DNA from 3 places in the Mesorhizobium montanum genome. Region 1 is predicted to be linked to each of the others. Evidence: predicted binding sites of a transcription regulator. Region 1 holds the regulator's gene; each other region holds the start of a gene.

Region 1 (5,399 bases):
AGACGCTCGACTACGTCTCGATCCCGGACAGCGTCGTCGACCTGATCAAGGCTTCGTGGAAGTCCGGCATCCAGGCCGGCGGCAAGCCCGTCTACGCCGGCGAGTAACAAAATGAAGGAGCGCCGCATCGCGGCGCTCCTTTTCGTCCTCGAGCCAAAGAGCAGAACCTGACATGAGTGCTGTCCAGGAAGCCATGCCGGCCGTTCGTGGTTCGCGCGATGCCACGGTCAGGCGCTTCGCCCTTACCGATGCGATCTTCCGCGCATTGACGAAAGCCGCCGCGATATTGGTCCTGGTCTTGCTCGGCGGCGTTGCTTTCTCGCTGGTTGCCGGCTCCTGGCCGGCCCTGTCGGCCTTGGGCTTCTCCTTCTTAACCAGCGAGAGCTGGAACCCGGTGACCGAAAAATTCGGCGCATTGGCGCCGATCTACGGCACCGTCATCACGTCGGCCATCGCCATCCTGATCGCCGTGCCGATCGGCATCGGCATCGCCATCTTCCTCACCGAACTTTGCCCGCGGCCGCTTCGGCGCCCGATCGGCATGGCGGTTGAACTGCTGGCCGGAATTCCCTCGATCATCTACGGCATCTGGGGGCTGTTCGTTTTCGCGCCATTCCTGCAGACGACCGTGCAGCCCTTCATCATCTGGCTGTTCCATGGCGTTCCCGGCCTCAACAACCTGTTTGCCGGCCCGCCCTATGGCATCGGCCTGCTGACCTCGGCGATGATCCTGGCCATCATGATCCTGCCTTTCATCACCTCGATCAGCAAGGACGTGTTCGACACGGTGCCATCGGTGCTCAAGGAATCGGCTTACGGCATCGGCTGCACGACCTGGGAAGTGACGCGGCGCGTCGTCATTCCCTATACACGTGTCGGCATCATGGGCGGCGTCATGCTCGCTCTCGGACGCGCGCTCGGCGAGACCATGGCCGTCACCTTCGTCATCGGCAACGCCCACCGCATCAGCAGCTCGCTGTTTGCCCCTGCCACGACGATCTCGGCGACTATCGCCAACGAATTCACCGAAGCCGTCGGCGACCTCTATACCTCTTCGCTGGTGGCGCTCGGCCTCATCCTGTTCGTCATCACCTTCATCATCCTTGCCATCGCGCGCTACATGCTGATGCGCATCGACGCCCGCACGGGAGCCTGACCGATGTCGACATCCCTTGCACTCCATAACAGCCGCAAGAGAAAGAACGGCGTGATGATGACGCTGTGCGTCGTCGCTGCCGGCATCGGCCTTGCCTGGCTGGCGCTGATCCTCGGGGCGCTGATCTACAAAGGGCTGTCCGGCGTCTCGCTGGCGGTGTTCACGCAGATGACGCCGCCGCCCGGTGACGCCGGCGGCCTTCTCAACGCCATCTACGGCAGCATCGTGATGACCATCATCGGCATCGTCGTCGGCACGCCGATCGGCGTGCTGGCCGGCACCTACATGGCTGAGTATGGTCGCTTCTCGAAGCTGACGACGGTGGTGCGCTTCATCAACGACATCCTGTTGTCGGCGCCCTCGATCATCATCGGCCTGTTCGTCTATGAGCTGATGGTGCGGCCGATGGGCCATTTCTCCGCGATCGCCGGCGCCGTCGCGCTGGCCATCCTGGTCATCCCGGTCGTGGTGCGCACCACCGAGGACATGCTCAACCTGGTGCCCAACGCCTTGCGCGAAGCCGGCACCGCCATCGGCGCGCCGCGCTGGGTGGTGATCCGTTCGGTCGCCTACCGCGCGGCAATGTCGGGCATCGTCACCGGTATCCTGCTTGCGATCGCCCGCATCTCCGGCGAGACCGCGCCGCTGCTCTTCACCGCGCTCAACAACCAGTTCTGGTCGAGCAATCTCAATGCCCCGATGGCCAGCCTGCCGGTGACCATCTTCCAGTTTGCCCTCAGCCCTTACGAGGAATGGCAGCAGCTGGCCTGGACGGGCGCACTCATAATCACCCTGACGGTTCTCGGGCTGAGCATCTTCGCCCGCAGCCTAACCGGACGCAGAGAGGACAGATGAAACCGATGTTGTCCACGGATCTGAACGTAGCCGACACGACCGTCGAGAAGGCCAAGATCGAGATCAAGAACCTCAATTTCTACTATGGCCAGTCGAAAGCGCTGAAGGACATCAACCTGTCCCTGCCCGAGCGCAGCGTGACCGCCTTCATCGGGCCGTCGGGCTGCGGGAAGTCGACGCTGCTGCGCGTGCTCAACCGCATCTACGAGCTCTATCCGAAGCAGAGCGCGGAAGGGCAGGTGCTGCTCGACGGCAAGAACATCCTCGACCGCTCGCAGGACCTCAACCTGCTGCGCACCAAGATCGGCATGGTGTTCCAGAAGCCGACGCCGTTCCCGATGTCAATCTACGAAAACATCGCCTTCGGCGTCAGGCTCTATGAAAAGATCGGCAAGGCCGAGATGGACAGCCGCGTCGAGCAGGCGCTGAAGCGCGCCGCGCTCTGGAACGAGGTCAAGGACAAGCTCAACGCCAGCGGCCTCAGCCTCTCCGGCGGCCAGCAGCAGCGCCTATGCATCGCCCGCACGGTGGCGGTGAAGCCCGAGGTGATACTGCTCGACGAGCCGGCCTCCGCGCTCGATCCGCTGTCGACCGCCAAGATCGAGGAGCTGATCGACGAATTGCAGGCCGACTACACCATCGTGATCGTCACCCACAACATGCAGCAGGCGGCGCGCGTATCGCGGCAGACGGCGTTCATGTATCTCGGCGAGCTGGTCGAGTTCGACCGGACCGAGAAGATATTCACCTCGCCCCGCGAGAAGCGCACGCAGGACTACATCACTGGCCGCTTCGGCTGAGTTCATACGAGGACATCATTATGGCCGAACATACCGTCGCTTCCTTCGACGAGGATCTGAGGCAGATCAGCCGGCTCATCAACGACATGGGCGACCTTGCCGGTTCCATGGTCGGCGCTTCGACCCGGGCGCTGCTCGAGTCCGACAATGCGCTGGCGCAGCGCGTCGTCTCCGAAGACGCCATCATGGATGCGCGGCAGCGCGAGCTCGACGACCGCGCCATCACGCTGATCGCCAAGCGGCAGCCGATGGCGGACGACCTGCGCCACGTGGTCGGCTCGATCCGCATGGCCGGCGACCTCGAGCGCATCGGCGACCTGGCCAAGAACATCGCCAAGCGCGTCGGCGCCGTCGGCATCAGCGCCGCGCCGCGCGATCTCACGCATTCGATCGATTCCATGGCGCAGTTGGTGCTGATCCAGGTCCAGGCGGTGATACAGGAATATACGGTGGGCGATGCTACGGCGCTGGCCAAGCTTCGCAACGACGACGAGCGCATCGACGTCAAATACACGTCCGTCTTCCGCGAGCTCCTGACCTACATGATGGAAGATCCGCGCAACATCACCGCTTGCACGCATCTTCTGTTCTGCGCCAAGAATCTCGAGCGCATCGGCGACCATGTGACCAACATCGCCGAGAACGCCTATTATGTGTTGACCGGCACGCAATTGCCCGCGAACCGCCCGAAGCAGGACGAGACGGCAATGTCGGCGCCGGCGGCGTGACGGAAAAGGTTATCTGCCAATGATCGCGCCACGCATCATGGTGGTGGAGGATGAGGAGCCGCTGGGGGTGCTGCTCCGCTACAACCTCGAATCCGAAGGTTACCAGGTCGAAGTGGTGACCCGCGGCGACGAGGCCGAAATCCGCCTGCAGGAAAACGTTCCCGACCTGCTCGTACTCGACTGGATGGTGCCGGCGGTTTCCGGCATCGAGCTTTGCCGGCGTCTCAGGATGCGGCCCGAGACCGAGCGGCTGCCGATCATCATGCTGACGGCGCGCGGCGAGGAGAGCGACCGCGTGCGCGGCCTCTCGACCGGCGCCGACGACTATCTGGTCAAGCCGTTCTCGACGCCGGAGTTCATGGCGCGTGTCAAGGCGTTGCTGCGCCGCGCCAAGCCGGAGGTGCTGTCCAGCGTGCTCAAGGTCGGCGACATCGTGCTCGACCGCGAATCGCATCGCGTCTACCGCAAAAAGAGCGAGATCAGGCTCGGCCCGACCGAGTTCCGGCTGCTCGAATTCATGATGCGCCATCCCGGCCGCGTGTTCTCGCGCAGCCAGCTGCTCGACAATGTCTGGGGCGAGACGATCTATATCGACGAGCGGACCGTGGACGTGCATGTCGGCCGCCTGCGCAAGGCCGTCAACAACGGCCGCATGCCGGACGTCATCCGCACCATCCGCGGGGCAGGCTACGCAATCAGGGAAGATTAGGCCGCAATTCCGGACGGAAGGGCTTACGGGCGAAAACGCCGAGCCTACCGTGTCACACTTTTCCTGGAATTGCTCTGGTGAGATGCGCTCGCTGACATTGGTCGCTCGGTCACCGTCTTCGTATTACGCTCAGCCGAGTTCTTGGGCGATTCCGATGAGAAGCCCTTCAGGCCCTCGGATGTAGCAGAGCCGATACGCGTCTTTATACTGGACTACTTCGCCTACGAGATGCGCGCCGCGCTTGCGGAGCCCTTCAAGCGTCTCGTCGATGTCGTCCACGGTGAACATCACGCGGAGGTAGCCCAGAGCATTCACCGGGGCGTTGCGGTGATCCGCGACGGCAGGCGGTGTGAGGAAGCGGGAGAGCTCGAGCCGGCCGTGGCCGTCCGGCGTGCGCATCATGGCAATCTCGACGCGCTGATCGCCCAGCCCAGTGACACGTCCGGCCCATTCTCCTTCGATCATAGCCCGACCTTCGAGCTCGAGGCCGAGCTCGCGAAAGAAATCAATCGTCGTCGCGAGATCCTCGACGACGATTCCTATGTTGTCCATCCGTTTGAGCGCCATGTGTCCGATCTACAAGATGTGGTCGGGTCTGACAACGGACGGGTTCGATACTTCCGGCGCGGCAGGCAGCGAGGCGACGCGCGGACCTGGGATGACCCGCGGGAGGCAGCAGCCAATCCCGAACGTTGGCGATGAGCCACGCGTGTCAACGCCGCCTCAGGCCACGTTCTTCCCCGCCGCGCCGGTCCTAGATTGGACACCGGGAGCGAAAATCTCCTGGTCGACGAAGGTCAGCGCGCGCATGGCGCAGCCTTCGCGGATCAGCGGCAATTCGTTCGGCTCGGTGTCGAAGGAGATCGATTTCGAGTGCTGGCCGCCGGCGGTCTGGGCGATCGCCTCCCGCAGCGCCGGCTCGATCAGGTCGAAGGCGGCGGCGCTGACGCCGACCATCGCGACAGGCGCCGGATCGATCAGCGCAAACAGGCTGCCGAGGCTGAAACCAAGCGCCTCGCCCGCCCGGCGATAGGCCTCGCGCTCCGGGCCGTCCTTCTCGCGCGCCTTCGCGGCAAGGGCCCGCATATCGGCGTCGCCGACGTCGACCGGCTCGGCGTCCTCGCCCATCTTCATGGCACTGCGCCAGATCG
Region 2 (5,399 bases), 350 kb from region 1:
ACGGCGTTGGTGGTGTCGTCGGCGCCCTGGTCGATGACTTTCAGAACATCATCCGGGCCGATGATCGAAGCGGTGACCTGCACGCCGCCGGTGCCCCAGCCATAAGGCATCGGCATCTCGCGCGAGGCGAAGGGAACCTGGTAGCCGGGAATGGCGATGCCCTTCAGGATGGCGCGGCGGATCATCCGCTTGGTCTGCTCGTCGAGATAGGCGAAGTTGTAGGTGGCGATCTCTGTCGGTTGCGCGGTCATTCCGCGGCCTCCCTCTTCTCTTCGGCTTTGCCCTCATTCATGCGCGCTTCGTATTCGGCGCGCATGCGGCGCACGAGGCCGAGCTCGGCCTGGAAGTCGACATAATGCGGCAGCTTCAAATGCTCGACGAAGCCGGTCGCCTGGACATTGTCGGAATGCGAGATGACGAACTCCTCGTCCTGCGCGGCGGCGACGATATCCTCGCCGAGCTCGCCGGCGCGCAGCGCGCGGTCGCACAGCGCCATGGCCATCGCTTTGCGTTCGCTCTGGCCGAAGACCAGGCCGTAGCCGCGGGTGAATTGCGGCGGCGCCTTGGCCGAGCCCTTGAACTGGTTGACCATCTGGCATTCGGTAACGCGGATCGACCCGAGCGGCGCGGCGAAGGGCAGCTCCGTCACCTCTAGCTCCAGCTCGACCTCGCCGATACGCACCTCGCCGACGAAGGGGTGGTTGCGGGCGTAGCCGCGCTGCGTCGAATAACCGAGCGCCAAGAGAAAACCCTCGTCGCCGCGCGACAGCGCCTGCAGGCGAATGTCGCGCGCCATCGGGAACTGCAACGGCTCGCGTGTGATGTCGCCGGGCACATGGTCGAGCGGCATGTCGCCGTCGGCTTCGATCAGCCCTTCATGGGCGAGGATCGCTGAAACGCGCGGCATGGCCTCGGCCTCGACCGAACGCCGCGCGGGCGTCTCGACCTCGGCGCCGGCGGCGAGGTCCGGATCGAGCAGGCGGTGGGTGTAGTCGAAGGTCGGGCCAAGCACCTGCCCGCCGGGCAGGTCCTTGTAGGTGGCCGACACGCGCCGCTCGACCTGCATGGCGCCGGTATCGACCGGGTTGGTGTAGCCGAAGCGCGGCAGCGTGGTGCGGTAGGCGCGCACCAGGAAGATCGCCTCGATCATGTCGCCGCGCGCCTGGACGACGGCCAAGGCCGCAAGCTCGCGATCATAGAGCGAGCCTTCGCTCATCACCCGGTCGACGCCGAGCGCCAGCTGCTCGACGATCTGGTCGAGGCGCAGCGCCGGCACCGAGCGGTCGCCGCGGCGGCGATCGGCCAGCAGCCGATGGGCGTTGGCAATAGCGGCTTCGCCGCCTTTCACCGCGACATACATGTCATGCCTCCATGGTCTTGATGCGGGTGGTGCGCGGCAGGCAGGCGAGGCTGCCGGGCGCGGCCAGAATGATGTCGACGCCGCGCGGGAAACGCTGGTTGTTCTGCTTCCACTGCTCGACGAAATGGCGCGGCATGCCGGTCGGCGCGATCATCGCCGTCTTCTCGATGCCCGGGCCTTCAAGCAGCAGCGTCGGACCGGAACCGAGATCGCTGGTGAGCAGGATCAGCGTCGTCGAGCGGTCGGGATATTCCTGCGTACCTTGCGAGAAACCGTCGAGCGCCGCCATCTCCTTCGGATTGGCGATCAGGGCGAAATGCGCGTCGGCCGGCGTGTTGGCCATGGCCAAGGGCGCGCCGGTGTGAAAGCCGAGCCAGGCCTTGACCGAGGCTTCCGCCTGCAGCGGCGGATCGAGCCAGACCGGCGTATCGTTGTCGCAGAGTGCCAACGCTACGGCGCCGGCCGTCGCCGACAACGGCGCCGGCGGGTGAGCGAGCTGCGCGAGGGCCTGGACGGAACCGGGGCGAGCCATAGCGTCCATGATGGCTCGGAAGACGACTTGCGCGTCGAAGACCGGCTCAATGAAGCCGCCGTCGATCGATTGCGTGGCGATATTCATCAATCCTCTCCGCGCACCATGGTGAAGAAATCCACTTTCGTGGCCGCCGTCTCGACGCGGCGCGTCTCGCGCGCCGTGTCGTGCGCCGCGCGCAGGGGGGCGACCAGTTTCGTCTCGACCGCCTCGCGTTGCGCCGGATCCTGCCAGAGCGCGTCGGCTATCGCCGCGAGCCTTGCCTTGCCCTTGTCGCGGCCGAGCGCGTAGGAATGGCCGACCTGGCCGGATGGCAGACGCACCGTGGCGCGGGTGACCGTCGCCTCGCCGACATTGAACGGCGCGCCGCCGCCGCCGATCCGCCCGCGCACCGTCACCAATCCGGTTTCGGGGCCACGCAAAAGCTCCGCCTCCGAGGGCAGACCGGCCTCGTTCCACAGACGCGCGATGTCGTCGGCCGCAGCGTGTGCCAGCGTTGCCATCATGGCCTTTCGCCCGGCCTGCTCGCGCGCTTCCCGTCCTCGCATGGCGTCGCTCCCTGCATGCAGAAATTTGTCTATTGATATAGACAACTATACAAATTATACTCACCTCGTAACGGGAGTCCATGACGGGTGGATGACAACCCGGGAAAAATGCGCGGGGGCGATAGGTGGTCGGACTGGCAAGCAGCATTGAAAGGCGTAACGGCGTGTCGCTGTGGCGGCAGATCGCCGACAGGATCCTGCAGGGGATTGCGAGCGGCGATTTCGCGGAGAATGCGGCACTGCCGCCTGAAGTCGTGTTGGCCGAGCGATACGGCGTCAACCGTCACACGGTGCGCAGCGCTATTGCAGCACTTGTGCAGGAAGGCGTGCTGAAGGCCGAGCAGGGACGCGGCACCTTCGTCTTGTCGCGCAAGCGGCTGTCCTATCCGATCGGCGCACGCACGCGCTTCTCGACCGGACTGCAGGGGCAGACGACCGAGCGGCATATCGCGCTGCTTTCGTCATCGACCGAACCGGCCAGCCGGCGCATCGCCGAGTCGCTGGGCATTGCCAAGGGCGCGGTCGTCATCCGCCTGGAGACGCGCGGCGAGGCCGACGGTCACCCGGTGTCGCGTGCAACGACCTGGTTCGACGCCAAACGCTTCGCCGGCATCGAAGCGGCAATGGCGGAGACAGGATCGATCACCGCCTCGCTGAAGCGCTTCGGCATCAATGATTATCTTCGGAACTCGACGGTGCTGTCGGCACGGCACGCCGATGCCGACGATATTGCCGCGCTGGATCTGCAGCCTGGCGCCATCGTGCTGGTCACCGTCGCCGTCAACGTGACGCTCGACGGCCAGCCGATCCAGTTCGCGGAGTCGCGCTTTCCAGCGGAGCGGGTGGAACTCAGGCTCTCGGCCAACGATTAGAAGCGTCCTATCCGACCTCGATGATCGCCTTGATCAGGCCGGATTTCTCATGCGTCCACCGTGCCAGATCACGCGGCGTTTGGCCAAGCGTCGTGCGGTGGGTGACGAGTTTGTCCAACGGCACGGCGCCGTTGCGGATCGAAGCCGCGACATGGTCGAAATCGGCCCTTAGCGCATTGCGGCTGCCGACGAGCGTCATCTCGCGCTTGTGGAACTCGGGATCGGAGAAGGTGATGTCGTCCTTGACGACGCTGACCAGCACCAGCGCGCCGCCATGCGCGACATGGGCGAAGGCCGACTGCACCGACCGCGTGTTGCCGGTCGCGTCGAACACGAGGTCGAAACCTTCACCGTCGGTTGCCTGCCGCACCAGTTCGGCGGCGGTTGCCTTCGAACTGTCGAGCGGGGCAAAGCCGAGTTCCTTTTCGGCGAAGCCGAGACGCTCGGTGCTCATGTCGAGCAGGCTGACGTCCAGCCCGGCGATGCGCGCGAAAATCGCCGTGCCGAGGCCGATCGGGCCGGCGCCGATGACCAGCGTGCGCGCGCCGGGCATGCCAAGCGAGCGGCGCACCGCGTGCGCGCCGATGGCCAGGAATTCGACTGTGGCGGCGTCGGCCAATGACAGGCCGTTTGCCGGATAAAGGTTCTGCGCCGGCACCAGGATCTCGTCGCACATGGCGCCGTCGCGGTGCACGCCCAGCACTTCGATCTTCACGCAGCAATTCGGTTTGGCGTGTCGGCAGGCAACGCATTTGCCGCAGGCGAGATAGGGGTTGACGATCACCGGCTCGCCGACGGCAAGGTCGACGCCTTCACCTCTCTCGGCCACGGTGCCCGCAACCTCGTGGCCCATGATGCGCGGATAGGCGAGGAAAGGGTGCTTGCCTTCGAAGATGTGGTAGTCGGTGCCGCAGATGCCGACATGGCTGACCGCGATGCGCGCCCAGCCGGGCGGAGGCGCGCCGGGGTCGGCGCGGTCTTCGAGGACGAGATCGCCGGGCGAGCGGCAGACGACGGCTTTCATTGGGCAAATCCAGAGTTCAAAAAAGCGCGCCGGCCTCGGTTGAACGGGGCCGGCGCGGAAGTTTCAGGGAGGATTCATTTGCCGCGACGGCGCAGACCGTCGAAGTAGACGATGACGATGATCAGCAGGCCGGTGATGATCCGCTGCCAGAAGGCATTGACGTTGAGCAGGTTGGCACCGTTGTTGATGGTGGCGAGGATGAAGGCGCCGAGCAGGGGCCCGTGCACCGAACCCACCGCGCCGAACAGCGAGGTGCCGCCGATCACCGATGAGGCAATCGCCTGCAGTTCCCAGCCCTCGGCCTGGGTAGGGTTGCCGATGCCGATGCGCGAGGCGAGCAGCACGCCGACGAAGGCCGCGCACAGGCCGGACAGCGTATAGGCCATGTAGATGGTGCGCTGCACGTTGACGCCGGACAGGCGCGACGCCTCGGCATTGGAGCCGACCGAGAACAGATAGCGGCCCCAGCGGCTGTGATGCAGGAAGACGTAGGCCGGGATACCAACCAGGATCACCATCCAGAACAGATTGGGGATGCCGACGAAGGAGTTGCGCGAGAACTCCTGGAAGGCGTCGTTGTTGATCGAGATCGAATTGCCGTTGGTCATCAACAGGCCGATGCCGCGCAGGGACGTCAGCGTCGCCAGCGTGATGATGAAGGGCGGCAGACCCATCTTGACGATGCCGAAACCGTGGAACAGGCCGATGGCGACGCCGACCAGAAGCGTGATCAGGATCGCGGCGAAGACCGGTATGCCGGCATTGATCAACATGGCGGCGATGACGGTGGTGAAGCCGACCACCGCGCCGACGGAAAGATCGATGCCGCCGGTGATGATGACGAAGGTCTGGCCGACCGCCAGGATGGCGATCATCGAACCTTGCCGCAGCAGGTTCGAGATGTTGTTGGCCGAGGCGAAGCTCGGCGTCGCCAGCGACAGAATGACCCACAGCAGAACGAGCAGCGCCAGCAGCGTCAGCCCGAACAGGGCGTTGTAATTTCGCTTGGGCTTTTCGGCGGCGATGGCCTCGGTGCTCATGTCTGACCTCCCTGTTTTTCTTG
Region 3 (5,399 bases), on a different contig from region 1:
CCAGGCTGCCGCCGCCAAGGTCGCCGGCGATGCCGTTGGCCGGATGGAAGCCGGAAATGACGCCGAGCGCCGAATAATAGGCTTCCTGGCGGCCGGTGAGCACGCGGATCTCGGTCTTCAGCACGTCCTCGGCGCGGTGGATGAAGTCAGGGCCATTGCCCGCCTCGCGCGCGGCGGCGGTGGCCAGCACATACATGTGCTCTGCGCCCGCCTGATCCGACAGCGCGCGGAAGCGGCGGAATTCCTCCATCGATCGCGTCACCGCTTCGGGGTCGAGCCTGCCCGTCGAAACGATGCCGCGGCCGAGGCCGGCCAGCATCTTCTCATTGAACAGAAGTGTCGGCGAGCGCGCCAGCCCTTCATAGACGACAAGACGGATCGAGTTCGATCCGATGTCGATGATCGACAGCGGCCGCCGGTCCTGAAGCCGGCCCTGGGAAACTGAAATCACGCGGCGCCGTTCTTCTTGCGGCGCTTGAACTGGGCAATGCGCTTGGGCGCATGCGACTTCAGCGCGTCGCCCCGTCCGGAGAGGCTCGGATTGGTCATGAAATATTCCTGCGCGTTGAACGGCTCTTCGCCCTCTTCCAGCACAACGCGCCGGGAGGTGCCGTCAGCCAATACGTCGAAACTTTGCTGGTTGTCCATGATGTTGCCCAGCATGATCTGGCCAAGCACCTGTTCATGCACAGTTGGATTGGTGATCGGCACCAGCGTCTCGACGCGGCGGTCGAGATTGCGCGGCATCATGTCGGCGGACGAGAGGTAGACGACAGCCTCGTCGGACGGCAGGCCATGGCCGTTGCCGAAGCAGAAGATGCGGCTGTGCTCGAGGAAACGGCCGACGATCGACTTCACCCGGACGTTCTCGGAAAGGCCCGGCACCTGCGGTCTGAGGCAGCAGATACCGCGCACCACGAGGTCGATTTCGACGCCGGCGCGGCTAGCGTCGTAGAGCGCGTCGATGATGATCGGATCGACCAGCGCGTTCATCTTCATCCAGATGCGCGCCGGCCGGCCCTCGCGGGCGTGGACGATCTCTTCTGCGATGTGCTTCAGGATGCGCTTGCGCAGCGTGAACGGCGATACGGCAAGGCGCATCTCCTCGGCCGGCTCGGCATAGCCGGTGATGAAATTGAAGAGCTGCGCGACATCGCGCGCGATCGTCGGGTCGGTGGTGAAGAAGGACAGGTCGGTGTAGATGCGCGCGGTGACCGGGTGGTAGTTGCCGGTGCCGAGATGCACGTAGTTGCGCAGTTTGCCGTCCTCGCGGCGCACCACCAGCGACATCTTGGCGTGGGTCTTCAGCTCCAGGAAGCCGAACACGACCTGCACGCCGGCGCGCTCGAGGTCGCGCGCCCAGCGGATGTTGGCCTCCTCGTCGAAGCGCGCCTTGAGCTCGACCAGCGCGGTCACCGACTTGCCGGCCTCGGCGGCGTCGATCAGCGCGCGCACGATCGGGCTGTCGTTCGAGGTGCGGTAGAGCGTCTGCTTGATCGCCACCACTTCGGAATCGGCCGCCGCCTGGCGCAGGAACTGCACCACCACGTCGAAGGATTCGTAAGGGTGGTGGACGACGATATCCTTCTCGCGGATCGCCGCCAGGCAGTCGCCGCCATGCTCGCGGATGCGCTCGGGGAAACGCGGATTGTAAGGCGTGAATTTGAGGTCGTCGCGCGGAATGGCGACGATCTCGGAGATCTGGTTGAGCGCCAGCGGTCCGGTCAAGACGCTGATGCGGCTCGACGAGACACCGAGCTCGCCGGCAACGAAGTCGCGCAGTTGGGCCGGCATCAGCGTGTCGAATTCGATACGGATCACCGAGCCGCGGCGGCGCCGCTTCAGCGCCGTCTCGAACAGGCGAACGAGATCTTCCGACTCTTCCTCCACCTCGATATCGCTATCGCGGATGATGCGGAACGTGCCCGAGCCCTTGACCTCGTAGCCGGGGAAAAGCTTGCCGATGTAGATGCCGACCGCTTCCTCCAGCGGGATGAAGCGGACATGGTTCTTGCGGTCGGGCAGCCGGATGAAGCGGCGCAGCGCCACCGGCAGACGCAGCAGCGCGCTCATCTCCTCGCCATTTTTGCGATGGCGCAATTGCAGCGCGATCGAAAAGCCGAGATTGGGGATGAACGGGAACGGATGCGCCGGGTCGATCGACAGCGGGGTCAGCACCGGGAAAACCTGTTCCTGGAAATGCTCTTCCAGCCAGGTCTTCTCATCCTTGGTGAGCGCGTCGCGGGTGATGCTTTCGATGCCTTCCCTGTTGAGCAGCGCCATCAGGGTCGAGAGGCTCTTCTGCTGGTCTTCCTGCAGACGCTCGACCTCGCGCAGCAGCTGCTCGAGCTGCTGCTCGGGCGTGCGGCCGTCCGGGCTCTTCAGCGCGATGCCCTCGCGCACCTGGCCGGCAAGGCCGGCGACGCGGACCATGAAGAATTCATCGAGATTGGCCGCCGAGATCGACAGGAAGCGGACGCGTTCGAGCAGCGGATGATGCTCGTTGAGCGATTCCTCCAGCACCCGGCGGTTGAATTGCAGCCAGGAGAATTCGCGGTTGACGAAACGGTCGGGATTGCCGCCGTCGGGGCTCGCCGCCTCGACGGTGATGAATTCGCTCTGTACCGGCTTCAGTTCGTTCATGGTTTCCCGCTTTTGCCCGCAATCGTCCCTAGGGAGCGTCGCATATTGCCGTTCGGCGACGCTCTAACATGTTTTTGTGACGCATGATCCGTCACGGAATCGCTCCGTGCCCAGCCTCATGCGCTTAACCGGCTCAACTTATCCTCTGCCAGCCTTTTGCGACAGTTTGATTTCATCGATCTTGCAAACTGGCCTGTTATGATCCAGATGCAGACCGGTCACACCCACTGGCCGAACCCAATTGGAGACGACGATGGCAGGCGGTAGCATTCCCCATTTCCAGAACGACGCGGGCCATCCGGTCATCGAGATCGGCGTCAAGGAATTCATGTGCACCGGCGCCAACCCGCCTTTCGACCATCCGCATGTGTTCCTCGACATGGGCGACGACAATGAAAAGGTCTGCCCTTATTGCTCGACGCTCTATCGCTACTCGCCGTCGCTGAAGGCGACGGAAACGCAGCCGGCCGGCTGCCTCTATGTCGACCAGGCCGCCTGAGCCCGCAGATCATGAATGACTGCTAGATCATGGCTGAAACACGGTCCCGGCAAGTCGTCATCGCCGGGGCTGGCATCGCCGGGCTGACGGCAGCACTTGCCTTTTCGGCGCGCGGCTTGCCGGTAAGACTGTTCGAGCAGGCAAAGCAGCTCGAAGCGGCCGGCGCCGGCATCCAGCTTTCCCCCAACGCGACCCGCATCCTGCGCCGGCTCGGCGTTCTGGACCACCTGCTGCCCAACGCGATCCGGCCGGAAGCGGTGGCGTTGAAGGACGCGAGAAGCCTGCGCGAGCTCGCGCGCGTGCCGCTTGGGTTAGCTGGTGAAAGCCGCTGGGGGGCACCCTATCTGGTGGCGCATCGCGGCGACCTGCAGGCGGCGCTGGTGGCCGCGGCGGCGGAACGGCCGGACATCGAGCTTGTCACCGGCGCGCGGGTGAGCGCCATCGCCGTCGAGCCGCAAAGCGTAACCGCGACGGTCGAGACCAACGGCAAAGCCACGAAGGTCGCAGGCGGCCTGCTGATCGGGGCCGACGGCGTGTGGTCCTCGGTTCGCAGCGAGCTTGCCCGGACGGTCGGGTTTGCGGCAAGCCGGTTCTCCGGCGAGCTCGCCTGGCGCGCGACGATCCCGGCGCAAAGCGCCGCCGGCCAGGCCTTTGCGCAAATCGCCGCCATCGACTGCGTCACCACCTTCCTGCATGCCGGCTTCCATATGGTCGCCTATCCGGTGAGCAAGGGCAGCGCCTTCAACCTTGCAGCCTTCACCAGGGGCGAGCGCATCGCCGAAAGCTGGTCCGGCCATGCCGACCCCGCCATCCTTTCAAGCGCCATGCGCGGCACGGCGGCAACGCTGGCGAGGCTGGTGGCGCTCGCCGGCCCATGGACGGCTTTCCCCATCCACACGGTCGAGCAACGCCGCTGGACGATGCCGGAGGGGATCGCGCTGATCGGCGACGCCGCGCATGCGATGACCCCATTCGCGGCGCAGGGTGCGGCGATGGGGATCGAGGATGCCTCGATGCTTGCCAACCTCGTCGCGGATTCCCCCGGCGATCCGCGGCAGATCCTCGCCATGTGGGAAAATCTCAGACGGCCGCGCGTCGAAAAGGTGCTGAAGCGCGGCGCGCTCAATCGGCTGGCATGGCACGCCTGGGGACCGGTGGCGATCGCCCGCAACCTGGTGCTGGCGGCTCGGCCGGCGGAAAAGCTCGCGGCGGACCTGGACTGGCTTTATGGCTGGGAGGAGCGGAAGGTGGGGAGGCGGTAGGAGACCGAGAAGAAGACGGGATAGAAGTAGTCCGGATCATTTCGGCGCGGCGGGCTACGAAAGCGGAAAGAAGACGTTATGAGCAAAACCGTTCGATATAAATTCAATCCGACAAATCCGCCGCCGCTGACGGAAGCCCAGAAGGCCGAAATCGCGGCGCTGAAAGCACGATCGGAAGACGATATCGATACCAGCGACATTCCAGAATTGACGGAAGAGTTCTGGCAAAGGGCTGTCCGAAATCCGTATTTCAAACCGATCAAGCAACAGCTGACCCTGCGTCTCGATTCCGATGTCGTTGCCTGGTTCAAAGAGCACACGCCGGAAGGTCGCGGTTATCAAAGCGCGATCAACAAGGCGTTGCGCGAATATGTGACGAAGCAGGACCGTAAGGCAGGCTAATCATACAGCCTCAGCGACCACCCCAGCGATACCGGCAACGGGTTCCACCAGCCGGTGCGCAGGCCCGCCGTCCTTAGCGCTGCCGCCGTCCAGGTGTTGCAGCCGATAAGCGCGTTGAAGTGGCCGTTGGCCTCGTAAAAGCGGTCGAAGCTGGAATAGCCGGCATTGTCGATGACCATCGACCCGTTAGGTCCCTGCCGGAAACTCGCCGCGATGTAATCGAGCAGTGCCGCAAGATGCGCCTCGTCGATATCGAAACCTGCGACATCCGGATGCGGTTCCTTGATCGCGCCCGCGACATCGACATGCATTACCGAGGCGTCCAGCGTCAGCGCCTTCAGCACCGGCACCGCTTTGAGCTCAGACCAGGTCGGCGTCTCCAGATAGAAGGCGCGGCCGCCCCAGCCGAAGACGATGTAGCGCGCCTCCGGCGCATCGGTCGGCAGACCGGCATCGGCAAGGAATGCGAAGCGCCGGCGCACGCCGTCATCGAGGGGAACCGCGATGTCGGTGTGGATCGGGTTCTTCAGCAGGAGGATATGCCGCGTGCCCTGGCCTCCTGCGGCGGCAGGCCAGAGCGGACGCGGCACCAG

The links. The regulator PhoB, encoded in region 1, activates phosphate uptake and scavenging genes when phosphate is short. The targets are predictions, from matches to a motif close to TGTCATNNANCTGTCAT.
Region 2: a site for PhoB is predicted at 2,521-2,537, ahead of phnF (phosphonate metabolism transcriptional regulator PhnF). Genes of this name have one in related genera too.
Region 3: a site for PhoB is predicted at 2,802-2,818, ahead of RFM68_RS17410 (RNA degradosome polyphosphate kinase). Genes of this name have one in related genera too.

Annotation. Positions count from the first base shown of each region.
Region 1 is NZ_JAVIJF010000001.1:401,495-406,893, reverse strand. Features, by position in the region: gene pstS (phosphate ABC transporter substrate-binding protein PstS) at 1-107, shown strand, start outside; gene pstC (phosphate ABC transporter permease subunit PstC) at 173-1,156, shown strand; gene pstA (phosphate ABC transporter permease PstA) at 1,160-2,011, shown strand; gene pstB (phosphate ABC transporter ATP-binding protein PstB) at 2,008-2,811, shown strand; gene phoU (phosphate signaling complex protein PhoU) at 2,832-3,539, shown strand; gene phoB (phosphate regulon transcriptional regulator PhoB) at 3,559-4,248, shown strand; gene RFM68_RS01905 (VOC family protein) at 4,378-4,815, opposite strand; gene RFM68_RS01900 (ROK family protein) at 4,972-5,399, opposite strand, start outside.
Region 2 is NZ_JAVIJF010000001.1:52,094-57,492, reverse strand. Features, by position in the region: gene RFM68_RS00285 (alpha-D-ribose 1-methylphosphonate 5-phosphate C-P-lyase PhnJ) at 1-251, opposite strand, end outside; gene RFM68_RS00280 (carbon-phosphorus lyase complex subunit) at 248-1,360, opposite strand; gene phnH (phosphonate C-P lyase system protein PhnH) at 1,362-1,979, opposite strand; gene phnG (phosphonate C-P lyase system protein PhnG) at 1,979-2,440, opposite strand; gene phnF (phosphonate metabolism transcriptional regulator PhnF) at 2,575-3,312, shown strand; gene RFM68_RS00260 (zinc-binding alcohol dehydrogenase family protein) at 3,320-4,336, opposite strand; gene RFM68_RS00255 (ABC transporter permease) at 4,411-5,376, opposite strand; gene RFM68_RS00250 (sugar ABC transporter ATP-binding protein) at 5,373-5,399, opposite strand, start outside.
Region 3 is NZ_JAVIJF010000012.1:64,240-69,638, forward strand. Features, by position in the region: gene ppx (exopolyphosphatase) at 1-451, opposite strand, end outside; gene RFM68_RS17410 (RNA degradosome polyphosphate kinase) at 448-2,643, opposite strand; gene RFM68_RS17415 (zinc-finger domain-containing protein) at 2,897-3,142, shown strand; gene RFM68_RS17420 (FAD-dependent monooxygenase) at 3,172-4,404, shown strand; gene RFM68_RS17425 (BrnA antitoxin family protein) at 4,483-4,806, shown strand; gene RFM68_RS17430 (TIGR02117 family protein) at 4,803-5,399, opposite strand, start outside.